3 regions of the Methylobacterium sp. Leaf100 genome follow, and region 2 is predicted to be linked to each of the others. Evidence: predicted binding sites of a transcription regulator. Region 2 holds the regulator's gene; each other region holds the start of a gene.
The links. Region 2 encodes LexA, which represses DNA repair genes until DNA is damaged. Its sites were predicted from a motif close to TGTTCNNNNTGTGTTCNG; they were not measured.

Region 1 (5,391 bases), on a different contig from region 2:
CGTACTAGGACCCGACCGGCGCTCCCTCGGAGCGCCACCGGACTCCCGTCATCGTGAGAAGCCCGGCCGAAAGGCCGGGCTTTTTCGTTTGCGCGGGACCGTCACGCCGATGCCATGGGCGGTCGCTAGGAGGCGTGTTTTCCAGGATTCACGGAGCCGATCGATGACGCAGCCGACGCGAACCCGCTCGCAGGCGGCCGAGGCCGCCGAGGATGCCGGCTCGAACACCAGCCCCAATGCCACCTTCGGGGATGTCGTCGCCGCGCGCTTCGACCGGCGCGACCTGCTGCGCGGCCTCCTCGGTGTCGGCGCCATCGCCGCCGTGGTGACGCCCCGTGCCCTGGCCGCAGGGGAGGCCCGAGCCGCCCAAGGTCTCGCCGCTCAAGGTCTCGCCGCTCGGGATCCGTCGCCGACGCGCTTCCCCTTCGCCGAGATCGAAGCCGGTTCGGATACGCACCATCACGTGGCGGCGGGGCACGACGCCGAGATCCTCATCCGCTGGGGCGACCCCGTGCTGCCGGGCGCCCCGGCCTTCGACCCACGCAACCAGTCGGCCGCCGCGCAAGCGCAGCAGTTCGGCTACAACAACGACTTCGTCGGCTACTTCCCCATGCCGGGGGCCGCCGACCCGGCCGCCCACGGGCTCCTGGTGGTCAACCACGAGTACACCAACGAGGAGCTCATGTTTCCCGGCCTCGGGCGCCAGGACATCCGGGATGTGGCCTTCGCGGGGATGACGAAGGAACTCGTCGGGATCGAGATGGCGGCCCATGGCGGCTCGGTCCTCGAGATCCGGCGCACGGACGGCCGCTGGGCCGTAGTGCCGGATTCGCGATACGCCCGCCGCATCACCGCCGAGACGCCGATGGTGCTCACCGGCCCCGCCGCCGGCTCCGAACGGCTGAGGACCGCCGCCGACCCCACGGGCCGCGCCGTCCACGGCATGATCAACAACTGCGCCGGCGGCACGACCCCGTGGGGCACGTGGCTCACCTGCGAGGAGAACATCAACTACTACTTCTCGGGCGCCCTGCCGAAGGATTCCGCCGAGGCCGCCAACCACACGCGCTTCAACCTGCCGAACTCCGCCTATGCCTGGGGCCGGTTCCACGAGCGCTTCGACATCGGGGCGACGCCCCACGAGCCCAACCGCTTCGGCTGGGTGGTCGAGATCGATCCGTTCGATCCGACTTCCGTCCCGAAGAAGCGCACCGCCATGGGCCGGTTCAAGCACGAGGGGGCGGCCGGCATCGTCGCCAGGCAAGGACAATACGTCGTCTACCAGGGCGACGACGAGCGCTTCGATTACGTCTACAAGTTCGTCACCGCGGGCCGGGTCGATAGCGGCGACCGCGATCTCCTCGATTCCGGCACCCTCCATGTCGCCCGGTTCGACCCCGACGGGCGCGGGGCCTGGATGCCCCTGGTGTTCGGTGAGGGACCTCTGACGCCCGCCAACGGCTTTGCCAGCCAGGCCGATGTGCTCATCGGCGCGCGGCTGGCTGCCGATCTCCTGGGCGCCACCAAGATGGACCGCCCGGAGGACGTCGAGGCCAACGCGAAGACCGGCAAGGTCTACGTGATGCTGACCAACAACGGGAAGCGCAAACCTGATCAGGTCGACGCCGTGAACCCCCGCGCCGACAACCGCTTCGGCCACATCGTCGAACTCACCCCCGACGATGGCGACCACGCCGCCCTCGGGTTCGCCTGGGAGATTCTGGTGCGCTGCGGCGATCCCGCCATCGCGGCGGTCGGGGCGACCTTCTCGTCGGCGACGACGAAGGACGGCTGGTTCGGTATGCCGGACAATTGCGCCGTCGACGGGCAGGGACGCCTCTGGGTCGCCACCGACGGCAACTCGGCCTCGCGCACGGGCCGGGCCGACGGCATCTGGGCCATGGAGACGGAGGGGCAGGGGCGCGGAACGGGCAAGCACTTCTTCCGGGTGCCCTGCGGGGCCGAGATGTGCGGCCCCTACTTCACCCCCGACGACACCACCTTCTTCGTCGCCGTCCAGCATCCGGGCGAGGCCGACGAGGACGATCCCAAGGCCGCGCCCGCCACCTTCGAGGCACCCTCGACCCGCTGGCCGGACTTCGATCCGGCCCTGCCGCCGCGCCCGGCCGTGGTGGCGATCACCAGGCACGGCGGCGGGCGAGTCGGCACCTGAGTCTCGATCGACCCCGGCCGTAAAAGGGTTCCCGCGACCGTCAGCCCTTCTTAACCAACCCCATCCCATGCAATGGGGTATCCTGCCCTGCAGGGCAGGGGGTGTGCGGCCCGCAGGGCAGGGGACCGTACCCCTGCCCCGAGGGTGAAGGCCCCTTTCTGTTTCCGGTTTGTTCCGGTATGGTCAGAGGATGAAGGCGAATGCTGCACGGTCCCCCTCTGCGATCCGGTCCGCGAAGCCCGCGGGCGTGCCATCCCCTGCGCGGAGCGATCCGGTGAGCGACCCCGCCCGCGACCTTTTCGCGAAGGGCAAGGTGCCCGCGCCCAAGCCGGCCGAGCGTCGCAAGCTCGAGGCTGCGATCGTCCCCGCGCCCTCGCCCGCCCTCTCGGCGGAGGCCGGCTACGACGCCTCCACCATCGAGGTGCTGGAAGGCCTGGAGCCGGTGCGCCGCCGCCCCGGCATGTATATCGGCGGCACCGACGAGCGCGCCCTGCACCACCTCTTCGCCGAGGTGATCGACAATTCCATGGACGAGGCGGTGGCGGGCCATGCCAGCTTCATCGAGGTGGAGCTTGAGGAGAGCGGCCACCTCGTGGTGACCGACAACGGGCGCGGCATCCCCGTCGACCCGCACCCGAAATACCCCAACAAGTCGGCGCTGGAGGTCATCATGACCGTCCTTCACGCGGGCGGTAAGTTCGATTCGAAGGTCTACGAGACCTCCGGCGGCCTGCACGGCGTCGGCATCTCGGTGGTCAACGCCCTGTCCGACGAGCTCGAGGTCGAGGTCGCCCGTGCCCAGACCCTCTACCGCCAGACCTTTTCGCGCGGCCACGTTCAGGGGCCCCTGGAGACCGTTGGCCGGGTGCAGAACCGGCGCGGCACCCGGGTGCGCTTCCATCCCGACCCGCAGATCTTCGGGGCGCTGAAGTTCGATCCGCGCCGCCTGTTCCGGATGGCCCGCTCCAAGGCCTACCTGTTCGGCGGTGTCGAGATCCGCTGGCGCTGCGCCCCCGCCCTGCTGGACGGGATCGACGATGTGCCGGCCGAGACCGTGCACCGCTTTCCCGGCGGCCTGCGCGACTATCTCGCCCGCGATCTCGAGGGCAAGGAACTCGTCACCGACGCGATCTTTTCGGGCAAGATCACCAAACCGGGCGGCCACGGGTCCCTCGAATGGGCGGTGGCCTGGATGGTGGTCGACGACGGCATCTCGGCCTCCTACTGCAACACGATCCCGACGGCGGAAGGCGGGACCCACGAGAGCGGCCTGCGCGTCGCCCTGCTGCGGGCCCTGCGCGAGCACGCCGAGCGCGTGAACCAGGCGAAACGCATGACGGCGGTCACCACCGACGACGTGATGGCGACCTGCGCCTCGATGCTGTCGGTCTTCATCCGCGAGCCGGAGTTCCAGGGCCAGACCAAGGACAAGCTCGCCACCGTCGAGGCGTCCCGCATCGTCGAGACGGCGATCCGCGACGCGTTCGACCATTGGCTCGCCGCCTCGCCGGCCCAGGCCAACAAGCTCCTCGACTGGGTGATCGACCGGGCCGAGGAGCGCCTGCGCCGTCGCCAGGAGAAGGAGGTCGCGCGCAAGTCCGCCACCCGCAAGCTGCGGCTGCCCGGCAAGCTCGCCGATTGTTCCAAGGCCGGCATGGCCGGCTCCGAGATCTTCATCGTCGAGGGCGATTCGGCCGGCGGCTCGGCCAAGCAGGCGCGCGACCGGGCGAGCCAAGCCATTCTTCCGTTGCGCGGAAAAATTCTCAACGTGGCCTCGGCGAGCCGGGACAAGCTCGGGGCCAACCAGCTCATCTCCGACCTGACCCAGGCGCTCGGCTGCGGCACCGGCAACGCGTTCCGCCTGGAGGACCTTCGCTACGAGAAGGTCATCATCATGACCGACGCCGACGTCGACGGCGCCCACATCGCCTCGCTGCTGATCACCTTCTTCTACCGGCAGATGCCCAAACTCATCGACAAGGGGCACCTCTACCTGGCGATCCCGCCGCTCTACCGGCTGACCCACGGTGCCAAGACGGCCTATGCCCGCGACGACGCCGACCGGGAGCGGGTGATCAAGACCGTGTTCAAGGGCGCCAAGGTAGAGATCGGCCGCTTCAAGGGTCTCGGCGAGATGATGCCGGCGCAGCTGAAGGAGACCACCATGGATCCAAAGAAGCGCACGCTCCTGCGCGTCGGGGTCCTGGAGGATGCCCGCGTCTCCACGGGGGACGCCGTGGAGCGCCTCATGGGCAACAAGCCCGAAGCCCGCTTCGCCTTCATCTCCGAACGCGCGGCCTTCGCCGACGGGGCCGAGCTGGATATCTGATCCGGCCCCGGGCCGATCGCCCGGAGCGAAGGGGCTCCGGGTCTCGAAGGGCATCGCCCTTCGCGGGTCCAGGGCTGGCCCTGGACATCGTGTCGGGATCTGCCCGGCATCCGCCGAAGGGATGATCCCTTCGGAAACCCGGAATCCCGGATCAGGCCTTCTTGGCCGCCGCCTTGCGCGGGGGCGCGGGTTTGGCCGCCTTGGTGGGGGCCTCGGCGTCGGCCTTCTTCGCGGGGGCCTTGCGCGTCACGGTTTTCTTCACCGGCGCGTCGCCCGCGTCGTCCACCTTTTTCGCGACTGCCTTCTTCGCCGGCGCCTTCTTGGCGGTGGCCGACTTCGCCGACGCCTTGCGGGCCGGGGCGCGCTTCTTGCCGCCGCCGCCCGCCGCCTCGCGGGCGGCGATGAGCTCCAGGGCCTGGGGCAGGTCGATGTCCTCCGCCGCCTGGGTCTTCGGCAGCGTCGCGTTGGTGGTGCCGTCGGTGACGTAGGGGCCGTACTTGCCCGATTTCACCACGATGGGCTTGCCCGTCTCGGGGTGGTTGCCGAGCGCCCGGCCCGGATCGGCGGCGGGCCCGCGCCGGCCCCCGCCCTGCTCCTTGGCCACGATGATGTCGATGGCCCGGTTGGCGCCGATCTCCAGCACGTCGTCGTCGCGGCCGAGATTCGCGTACATCTTGCCGTGCTGCACGTAGGGCCCGAACCGGCCGAGATTGGCCAGGATCGGCTCGCCGGTCTCGGGGTGTTTCGCCACCTCGCGCGGCAGGGACAGCAGCTTCAGGGCCTTCTCCAGATCGACGCTCGACGGGCTGAGGCCCTTCGGGATCGAGGAGCGCTTGGGCTTGGCCGCCTCCTTGTCCGTCGAGGCCTCGCCGAGCTGCACGAACGGGCC
Region 2 (5,391 bases):
GCCTTGTCGTCGAGGGCCAGGGGCCGGGCCGCCGTGAGGTAGTAGGCGCTGTCGAGGAGGTCGACGAGGGTCTTCGCCCGCTCCTTCAGGCCGGGCATCGCCGCAATCAGCTTCTCGCGGAGTTCGGGTGCCATGGGCGAGGCGATGCCGCGCGACGGGCCCAGGGCCGGCAGCACGCCGTCGAGGGCTGCGACGAGATCCGCGTCGTCGGCGCCTCGGATGTAGAGCCCGTTGAGATTCTCCAGCTTGGCGAAATCGAAACGCGCGGGCGAGCGCCCGATGGACTTGAGATCGAAGGCCGCGATCATCTCGTCGGTGGAGAACACTTCCTGGTCGCCGTGGCTCCAGCCGAGGCGCACGAGGTAGTTGCGCAAAGCCGCCGGCAGGTAGCCGAGATCGCGATAGGCGTCGACGCCCAGCGCCCCGTGGCGCTTCGACAGCTTGGCCCCGTCGGCCCCATGGATGAGCGGGATGTGCGCCATGGCCGGTGCGTCCCAGCCGAGGGCATCCGAAATCTGGCGCTGGCGCGCCGCATTGGTCAGATGGTCGTCGCCGCGGATAACCTGGGTGACGCCCATGTCGTGGTCGTCCACCACCACGGCGAGCATGTAGGTCGGGTTGCCGTCGGAGCGCAGGAGCACGAGGTCGTCGAGGTCTCGGTTCTGCCAGACGACGCGTCCCTGCACGCCGTCCTCGACCACGGTCTCGCCTTCGAGCGGCGCGCGCAGGCGGATCACCGGCTTCGCCCCGGCGGGCGCCTCGGACGGGTCGCGGTCGCGCCAGCGGCCATCGTAGCGAAGGGGCCGGCCCTCGGCCCGCGCCGCCTCGCGCATGGCCGTGAGTTCGTCCGGCGTCGCGTAGCAACGATAGGCGTGCCCCGACGCGAGCAAAGTCTCCGCCGCCTCCCGGTGCCGGTCGGCCCGGGCGTACTGGTAGATGACATCGCCGTCCCAATCGAGGCCGAGCCAGCGCATCCCGTCGAGGATCGCGTCGATCGCCCCCTGGGTCGAGCGTTCGCGATCCGTATCCTCGATGCGCAGCAGCATCCGGCCGCCGAAGCGACGGGCATAGAGCCAGTTGAACAGGGCGGTGCGCGCGCCGCCGATGTGAAGATAGCCCGTTGGGGAGGGCGCGAAGCGCGTGACGACGGTGGACGACATCGATCTTGGCTTAGACTCTGTAGGGAAGCAGGCGGACGGCGGATCGACCGGCCCGGGGATGGGCATGTAGCATGCGCGAAGGCAGGCGTTAAGAAATCGTCACCCCCACCCCTAGGAATGGTGAAGGGTCGCACGCGGGTCACGCCCGGAGGTGTCGTGGGATGGGGCAGGGAGGCGCACGGACCGCCGGACGGATGTGGGTGCGCGCCGCCGCCCGCGTTCCCGCGCCGTCCCTGTGGCTCGGCACGCTTCAGGAGGGTGTCGCCGCCGGATTCTGCCGGGAGGTCGAACAGCGCCGACTCTTTCCCTGGCTCGCGGTGGCGTTCGGCCTCGGGGTGCTGCTTTGCTTCACTGCGACCTCCGGGCCGCCATCCCTGGCGGCACCGCTCGCCGTTGCGGCGATTTTCATCGCTCTGACACCCGTCTTCGCGGCCAGACCCGTGGTCCTGGCCGGTCTCGTCGGGCTCGTCGCCGCATTCCTTGGTTTTGCGGCCGCCACGTTCCGCCTCGTGCAGGTGGCGAGCCCGGTGCTGGCCAGAACCACCATCGCGCCCCTCGTCGGGCTCATCGAAGCCCTCGACGAGAGGGAGGAGGGCGCACGCCTCATCGTTCGGGTCGAGAGCTTCGGCACCCTCGCGGCAGAGCAGCGGCCCCGTCGGGTGCGGGTGTCGTTCAAGAAGGCACCGCCGCTGAAACCCGGTGATCGCATCGCCGCGACGGCGCGCCTGCTTCCGCCTCCCGAAGCGGCGCGGCCGGGCGGCTACGATTTTGCCCGCGATGCCTATTTTCGCGGGATCGGGGCGGTGGGCTCCCTCGTCGGCACGATCCAAGTGCGGCCGCCCCCGGAGGATTTGCCACGGTCCTTGCGGCTCGCCGCTGCAGTCGACGACGCCCGCAACGCCCTGACGCGCCGCATCACCGACGCCAACGGCGGGCAGGCCGGCGCCGTCGCGGCCGCCCTGGTGACGGGCAAACGCGGCCTCATCAACGCGGAGACCAATGATGTCCTGCGCGCGGCGGGAATTTATCACGTCGTGTCGATCTCAGGTCTTCACATGGTGCTGGCGGCCGGGGTGGTGTTTTGGCTCGTGCGCGCGCTTCTCGCGCTGGCGCCGGCGCTGGCCCTGCGCTGGCCGATCAAGAAGATCGCCGCCGCCTGCGCCATGGCGGGTGTGACGGCCTATTGCGTGTTCTCCGGCTGGGATATCGCCGCCGAACGGGCGCTGATCATGACCCTGGTGATGCTCGGTGCGATCCTGGTGGACCGACCGGCCCTGAGCATGCGCAATCTGGCGCTGGCGGCCCTTATCGCCCTGGCGCGTGAGCCGGATGGGCTCCTCGGCCCGAGTTTTCAAATGTCTTTCGGGGCGGTGGCGGGCCTCATCGCCTGCGCTCCGCTCATCGGCGCCGTGAGCTTGCGCGGGCAAAGCGCCGGTCCCCTCGGACGCGTTGCAATCTGGATCGCCACCGCGATCATCGGCACACTTGCGACGACCCTGGTCGCACAGTTCGCGACGGCACCGTTCGCGACCTACCACTTCCAGACGGTCCAGCCCTTCGGCCTCGTCGGAAATGCCCTGACCCTCCCCCTGGTCTCGCTCGCCGTGATGCCGGCGGCGGTCCTCGGCATCTTGGCCTACCCCTTCGCCCTCGATCAGCCGGTCTGGTGGCTCATGGGTCTCGCCGTGCGGGGGATGCTGACGATCTCCACCTGGATCGCCGGGTTCGATCGCGCCACCTACGTGATCCCGGCCTTCGGACCCGGCGCCCTCGCGGCGATGGCCCTTGGCCTCGTCACGCTCACCCTACCGGTGTCGCGGCTGCGCTGGCTCGGCCTCCTACCGATGGCCGTCGGCGTCGCCCTGGCCGCGAGCGCGACGCGGCCGGATCTCTATATCGACCGCGAGGGAGCTGGAATCGCCATTCGCGCCCAGGACGGACGCCTCGCAACCCTGGGGAAACCGCCAGCCTTCGTCCTGGAGCAATGGCTGAAGGCCGATGGCGATGGACGCCGGGCCGGCACCGTCACCGCCCTCTCGACCGCTCGGTGCGATCGGCTCGGCTGCACGGCGCATTTGCCGGACGGAAGAGTGCTTGCACTCGTCACCGACAAACGCGCTCTCCACGAGGATTGCATCCGTGCCGACGTTCTAATCACCCGTCGCGATGCACCGCCGGCCTGCGCCGCCAAACTCGTGCTCGACCGTCCATTCCTGGCTGCTCACGGTGCCGTGACGATCCGCTTCCCGCCAAAGGCCGATCCGATCATCACCACGGCACGACGCGCCGGCGAGAGTGTACCCTGGCGCCCGGTGCGGGAAACGGTACCGACGCGGACCCCGACGCCGGCTGTCCCGACCGCGCCGACAGCGCCAGATACAGACGAACCCGAACCTCCCTCCGAAGGCTCGGGCGAGACTCTTCAGTAGCGACGGACCAGACTGACGAGGCGTCCCTGGATCTGAACCCGATCGGGCCCGAGCACCCGTGTCTCGTAGGCGGGGTTCGCCGCTTCTAGAGCGATGGACGATCCACGCCGGCGCAGGCGCTTGAGGGTCGCTTCCTCGTCGTCGATGAGAGCGACGATGATGTCGCCGGTGTTGGCGGTGTCCTGCTTGCGGATCACCACCAGATCACCGTCGAGGATCCCGGCATCGACCATGGAATCGCCGCGCACCTCCAGGGCGTAATGCTCGCCACCCGAGAGAAAGTCCGGGGACAGGGTGACCGAGTGGCTCTGCTCCTGGATCGCCGAGATCGGCGTACCGGCCGCGATCCGGCCCATGACCGGAATGGTGATGGCACGACCGTCGCCATCCGTCGCTCGCGTCGTCGGCAGGCGTCCAACCGGCATGCGCTCGACGGTGCCCTTGCCCTTGCCCCCCTCGACGACGCTCGGCGTGAAACGACGCGACTCCGTCGGTGCCGCAGCGCCCGCGCCCGACTGCCCTCCGAGACTCTCGGGCATCCTGATCACTTCGATGGCGCGGGCGCGATTGGGGAGGCGCCTGAGGAAACCACGCTCTTCCAGCGCCGTGATCAGCCGATGGATGCCCGACTTCGACTTCAGGTCGAGGGCATCCTTCATCTCATCGAACGACGGCGGTACGCCCCCCTCGTTCATCTTCTGTTGAATGAACTGGAGCAGATCCAGCTGCTTACGAGTCAACATGAACGGCACCCGTCCTCGAACAGTACAAAGCGGCACTAAGCCACAGAAACAAATCGCGAACAGGTTATGCGTTCCGGAAGTGTTCTGCAAGGGTTCTCAGGAAAGATACATGATGGAGTGGCCGGGCGAAATTGGCGATGAGCCTGTCATCGCCAATTGGCGGCGAACCGATAATATTGTTTATCATTAATTATTTAGCAGGGTTTGGGTGCCCCCCCGCTGGTCCCTGCTTTGGCCTGCCCCCGTGCGGTGGCCCAAGTTCGAAGTTAGTGCATCGTCGGTCGGGTGACGATGGCAAGGCGAGCGGACGGCACTGATCCGCTCGGTTCCGTTGGCCAGATGACGACCTCGGGCGCAGGTGGCTGGTATCCGAGCGACGAATGCGGCCGGATGCTGTTGTCGTGCCTTCGCCATTGCTCGATCACGACGCTGGCTTCCTTGAGGGTGTAGAACACCTCGCCTTTGAGGAGTTCGTCCCGCAGCTTCGCGTTGAAGCTCTCGCAATAGCCGTTCTCCCACGGACTGCCCGGCTCGATGTAGGCGGTCTGCGAGCCAACCGCCGCGATCCAGTCCTGGACCGTTTTGGCAATGAACTCCGGCCCGTTGGCCGAGCGGATATGGCCTGGCACGCCGCGCAGACTGAACAGGTCCGAGAGTACGTCGATCACGTCGAGGGCCTTCAGCTTGCGGGATACGCGGATCGCGAGGCACTCGCGAGTGAACTCATCGATCACGTTCAGCATCCGGTACTTGCGACCGTTATGCGTACGGTGCTCGACAAAGTCATACGACCAGACGTGGTCAGGCCGCTCTAGCCGCAGGCGCAGGCACGAGCCGTCGTTGAGCCAAAGGCGTGCCCGTTTCGGCTGACGCGCGGGAACCTCGAGCCCTTCGCTGCGCCAGATCCGCTCGACCCGCTTCACGTTCACCGTCCAGCCGTCACGCCGGAGCAAGGCCGTGATCCGGCGATAGCCGTAGCGCCCGTACTGGAGAGCCAGCGCAACGATGGCGACCGTCAGAGCGGCCTCGTCCTCGACTACGACGGCGGATTTGCGCTGT
Region 3 (5,391 bases), on a different contig from region 2:
GTTGTGTGAGGCACGCTTCGTCCGCCCATCGATCGTTGCATGCACCATGCCGCACTGGAAGCGACGGCGGCATGACGGTCGAATATTCTCGACCATTGATGTAGAAAGTCCGCATGATTTCGGACTTGGGCGCGCGGAGAGAAGTTTTCTCGCGGGCCGGCGAATCTCGTCCCCGCCTCACCCACGACCTCATCCTGAGGTGCCGGAGCGAAGCGGAGGCCTCGAAGGAGGGCTCCAGGACCCAGTGCGCTCTTTGGAGCCCTCCTTCGAGGCCGCTGACGCGGCACCTCAGGATGAGGTCGTGGGTGGGAAAGCGGGCCTTCCAGCCACAAGCCCGCTCACGCCGCTTGAATAAAGCTGTCCAGCACCATCTTCTGCCCGGCCTTGTCGAAATCGACGGTGAGCTTGTTCCCGTCGACTGCAGCGACGTCGCCGGGGCCGAACTTGGTGTGGAACACCCGCATGCCCACGGAGAAGGCCGAGGGGGCGCCGGTGGATTTCGCGATGAGTTCGCCCTCGATCTGGCGTGGGCCAGACCCGCGGTTGGCCGGATTGCGCGCGGGCGTGCTTCCGAAATTGCCGGTGTTGGCGGTCGCGGCCTGCGCCCGCTGCCAGCCCGGGGTGCCGTAGGACGAGCCGAACGGCGTCGGGTTGCGGTCGAAGCGCGAGGCGCCGGCAGAGAAATGCGCGGGGGCGTCGATGACGTCGACGCTGCCGGGCGGCAATTCGTCGATGAACCGGCTCGGCACCGTGGAGGACCACAGGCCGTGGATGCGCCGGTTGACGGCGAAGGACAGCTTGGCGCGCTTGCGGGCCCGGGTCAGGCCCACATGGGCCAGCCGACGCTCCTCCTCCAATCCGGCCCGGCCGCTCTCGTCCAGCGCCCGCTGGTTCGGGAACAGGCCGTCCTCCCAGCCGGGGAGGAACACCGTGTCGAACTCGAGGCCCTTGGCGGCGTGGAGCGTCATGAGGGACACCCGGTCGGCGCCCTCCTGCTCGCTCGCCTCCATCACCAGGGAGACGTGTTCGAGGAAGGCGGCCATGTCGGGAAATTCCTCCATGGAGCGCACGAACTCCTTGAGGTTCTCCAGGCGCCCGGCCGCGTCGGCGGATTTGTCCTTCTGCCACATCTCGGTGTAGCCGGATTCCTCCAGGATGGTCTGGGCCACCTCCGAATGCGGCTTGGTGCCGACCATCCGGGCCCACCGCGAAAAGCTTTCCACCAGGGCGCGCACCCCGGAGCGGGCGCGCGGCTTCAGCTCGTCGGTCTCCGTGAGGAGCCGCGCAGCCTGCAGCAGGGGCACGCCCTGGGACCGCGAATACCCGTGCAGGATCTGCAGGGTCGCGTCGCCCAAGCCCCGCTTCGGGGTGTTGAAGATCCGCTCGAAGGCGAGGTCGTCGGACGGGTTCTGGGTGACGCGCAGGTAGGCCAGGGCGTCGCGGATCTCGGCGCGCTCGTAGAAGCGCGGGCCGCCGACGACCCGGTAGGGGAGCCCCAACTGGACGAAGCGGTCCTCGATCTCACGCATCTGCGCCGAGATCCGCACCAGCACGGCGATCTCGGAGAGGGGGTGCTGCTTGGCCTGGAGCGATTCGATGGCCTCGGAGAGCTGGCGGGCCTCCTCTTCCGAATCCCAGGCGCCCGCCACCGTCACCTTCTCGCCCGGCACGTCCTCCGTGCGCAGGGTCTTGCCGAGGCGCCCCTCGTTCTTGGCGATGAGCCCGGACGCGGCGGCGAGGATGTGGCCGGTGGAGCGGTAGTTGCGCTCCAGGCGTACCACGGTGGCACCCGGAAAGTCGTGCTCGAACCGCAGGATGTTGTCGACCTCGGCGCCGCGCCAGCCGTAGATCGACTGGTCGTCGTCGCCGACGCACGCGACGTTGCGGTGGCCCTGCGCCAGCAGGCGCAGCCACAGGTACTGGGCGACGTTGGTGTCCTGGTACTCGTCCACCAGAATGTAGCGGAAGCGTTGCTGGTAGTTCTCCAGCACGTCCGGGTTCTCGCGCCACAGCTTGAGGCAGAGCAGCAGGAGGTCGCCGAAATCGGCGGCGTTGAGGGTCAGCAGGCGGGCCTGGTAGGCGGTGTAGAGCGCGCCGCCCTTGCCGAAGGCGAACGCGCCCGCCTCGCCCGGCGGCACCTGCTCGGGCAGGAGGCCGCGGTTCTTCCAGCCGTCGATGGCCGAGGCGAGGGCGCGGGCGGGCCAGCGCTTCTCGTCGATGTTCTGGTCGACGATCACCTGCTTCATCAGCCGCAGCTGGTCGTCCATGCCCAGGATCGTGAAGTCCGAGCGCAGGCCGACGAGTTCGGCGTGGCGTCGTAAAATCTTGGTGCCGATGGAGTGGAAGGTGCCGAGCCACGGCATGCCCTCGCCCGCCGGGCCGATGAGCGCGCCGATGCGGTGCTTCATCTCGCGCGCCGCCTTGTTGGTGAAGGTCACCGACAGGATGTCGAAGGGGCGCGCCTTGGCCGTCGCGATGAGGTGGGCGATGCGGGTGGTGAGCACCCGGGTCTTGCCCGTGCCGGCGCCGGCGAGCACGAGGACGGGGCCGTCCGTCGCCTCGACGGCGCGGCGCTGCTCGTCGTTCAGGCCCTCCAGGTAGGGCGAGCCCTGCGGCCTGAGGGAGGCCATGGCGCGGGCGGCGATGGAGGTGGGCGCGTCGGAAGCGGGCACCGGCCGCGAGGCCCCCGCCGTGTCGGGGTGTTGATTCATGCCGCATCCCTGGACCAAAACGCGAACGGCGTCGAGGGCGGGCGGCAAAGCGCCCGTGGGGGAACCCGGCTTTCGCCCCGCGCGTCGTCACGGCAGAACCCCATCACCCCACAGGGAGGCTTCGCCATGACCGCGTCACCCCGAATCACGACCACCCGCACCCTGGCGGCCCTCGCCCTCCTGGCGGCGGGCGCCGGACCGGCCCTGGCCCAATCCTCGGGCAATCCCAACACCCTCAACAACATGAACGAGCGGCTCTCGACCCAGAGCCAGATCCGCGGGATCCAGAACCAGCAGCAATTCGACAACAGCCAGAACCGGATGCAGATTCAGCGCAACGAGCTGTTCCGCCCGGAGCCGAGCGCGGGACCGGCCATCATCGCGCCCCGCCGCTAGGCGCGGGGACCTTTCGGGAGAGGTTGCTTTCGGGAAGCGGGCGCAGCGGGGGAGGGCCTCGTCGAGCGCCTCGCTTCCGGGCGCGCTTCGCCCTACATCGCTCCCCCATGACCGATTTCACCCTCGACCCGCGTCTCGCCGCCGACACGGTCCATGCCGGCGACCTCGCCCTGTGCCGCGTGCTGCTGATGGACGATGCCCGTTTCCCGTGGCTGATCCTCGTGCCGCGCCGCCCCGACGCAAGCGAGATCACCGATCTCGGCGCGGACGACGCGCACGCCCTCATGGACGAGATGCGTCTGGCGACGGGCGTGATGCTGGCGCTCGCCAAGCCCGACAAGGTCAACGTCGCCGCACTCGGCAACGTCGTGCCCCAGCTCCACGTCCACGTCATCGGGCGCTTCCTGTCCGACCCGGCCTGGCCGCGCCCGGTCTGGGGGGTGGGCGAGGCCCGGCCCTATCCGCACCATGCCCGCGCCCAGATGATCGAGCGCATCGGCGCCCTGTTCGCGGCGGCCTGAGGGTGACGGACCCCCTCGCCGGTCTCGGCTACGTCCACAACCGCCTCGTGCGCCATTCGGCCGAGAGCGACGCCGCCGTGCCGCTCCTGACCGCGCCCGGCGCCTGCCTCGTCGCCATGGCGGGCGAGCGGATCGTGCTCGCGAACGGCTCCGCTCTGCTCGATCCGGAGCGCATCGCCGCGCCCGGCCCGACCCTGTTCCTCGGCCGCCTCGACGGGGCGCCGGTCTTCGCCGCCGCCCTGGCGCCGGAGCGCGCGGAGGCGTTCGACGCCGAACCCGATCTCGCCACGAACGATCTGCGCAGCCTCGCCGCCGAGGGATCCGTCGCGCCTCACGAACTCGGGCTCGTCGCCACGGCGAAATCGCTTCTGGCCTGGCACGCGCGGAACCGATTCTGCGCCAATTGCGGTGCCCGGACCGAGCTCGCCGCCGGCGGCTACCGGCGCGATTGCGGGTCTTGCGACACCCACCACTTCCCGCGCACGGACCCGGTGGTGATCATGCTGATCACGCGGGGGGATCGCTGCCTGCTCGGCCGCTCGCCCCGGTTCAAGGAAGCGATGTATTCCTGCCTCGCGGGCTTTCTGGAGCCCGGCGAGACCATCGAGGCGGCCGTGCGGCGCGAGACCTTCGAGGAAGTCGGGATTCGCGTCGGCGCGGTGACGTACCACGCGTCCCAGCCGTGGCCGTTCCCCGCCTCCCTGATGATCGGCTGCGTCGCCGAGGCCCTCGACGAGGCGATCACCCTCGATCCCGTCGAGCTCACCGACGCCCGCTGGCTCACCCGGGACGACATGTCGGCGATGATCGCGGGGACGCACCCGGAAGGCCTCACCGTGCCGCCGCCCATGGCCATCGCGCACCTGCTCATGCGCGCCTTCGTGGATGGGACCGCCTGAGGGCGGGCCCCGACGCCCGCCCGCGAACCCTTGCGGACCTCGTGGGTTGTGCCTGCTTGAGGCCGCCGCCCCCGGCGGCCCACGAGTCTGGAACACGCCCATGGACATCGCCGTCGACACCGTCACCGAGATCATCCTGCGCCTGCGCGCCGTCGAGGTGAAGGAGGGCCCGACGGACCCGGATTCCGGCTCCAACGCCATCGACGACGGCGCCACGGACATCCTCACCTCGGGCACCGACGACGCCACCGAGGAGGAGGTCCGGTCGATGATCGGGGCGCTCAACGACGACGAGCGCGCCGACCTCCTCGCCCTGGTCTATGTCGGGCGCGGCGACATGGAGGCCGAGGAATGGGGCGACGCCGTGCGCTTCGCCCGCGAGCGCGAATCAGTCGGCGAGGGCGCCGCCCGCGAACTCCTCGGCACCCCCAACGCCGCCGATCTCCTCGCGGAGGGCATGGCCAACCTCGGCATCACCCCGGACCTGCCGCAGGCCTGACCTGCCCCTCACAACCACCGCTCCCAAGCGCCCCGCCGGTCACGCCGGCGGGGCGTTTTTTCGTTCGGACGGAGGCCGGTACGGTCAGGCTTCTTTCGCCTGCGGTGCAACTATCCACACCGTTAACCCTTTATTAACCCGGCGATTGCCGCGCTCGGGCCGCCGTGAGACCTTTCGTTAACAGAAGATTAACGGGAACGGGCCGGCCATGCGGATCGCGATTTCGAAGTGCCTGGAAGCGGTTACGGGCAGCAGCCTCGGCCGTGCCTCGCTTCTGGCCGGTCTTCTCGGTGGTCTTCTCGCCGCCCCCGTGGCCGCCCCGGCCCAGACCTTCGCCTCCCTGCCCGCCACCCCGAGCGTCATCG

Region 1: the regulator LexA is predicted to act here: its motif matches at 2,333-2,350, upstream of parE (DNA topoisomerase IV subunit B).
Region 3: the regulator LexA is predicted to act here: its motif matches at 2,722-2,739, upstream of ASF25_RS10495 (UvrD-helicase domain-containing protein).

Annotation. Positions count from the first base shown of each region.
Region 1 covers NZ_LMMW01000008.1:80,728-86,118, reverse strand. Annotated here, with positions in the region: gene ASF25_RS07115 (PhoX family phosphatase) at 164-2,173, shown strand; gene parE (DNA topoisomerase IV subunit B) at 2,448-4,502, shown strand; gene topA (type I DNA topoisomerase) at 4,654-5,391, opposite strand, start outside.
Region 2 covers NZ_LMMW01000045.1:217,958-223,348, reverse strand. Annotated here, with positions in the region: gene gltX (glutamate--tRNA ligase) at 1-1,160, opposite strand, end outside; gene ASF25_RS17090 (ComEC/Rec2 family competence protein) at 1,322-3,589, shown strand; gene lexA (transcriptional repressor LexA) at 3,583-4,332, opposite strand; partial or broken gene ASF25_RS17080 (IS3 family transposase) at 4,599-5,391, opposite strand, start outside.
Region 3 covers NZ_LMMW01000012.1:536,666-542,056, reverse strand. Annotated here, with positions in the region: gene ASF25_RS10495 (UvrD-helicase domain-containing protein) at 339-2,711, opposite strand; gene ASF25_RS10490 (hypothetical protein) at 2,838-3,107, shown strand; gene ASF25_RS10485 (HIT domain-containing protein) at 3,215-3,628, shown strand; gene nudC (NAD(+) diphosphatase) at 3,631-4,527, shown strand; gene ASF25_RS10475 (DUF3775 domain-containing protein) at 4,628-5,026, shown strand; partial or broken gene ASF25_RS10470 (transglutaminase-like cysteine peptidase) at 5,235-5,391, shown strand, end outside.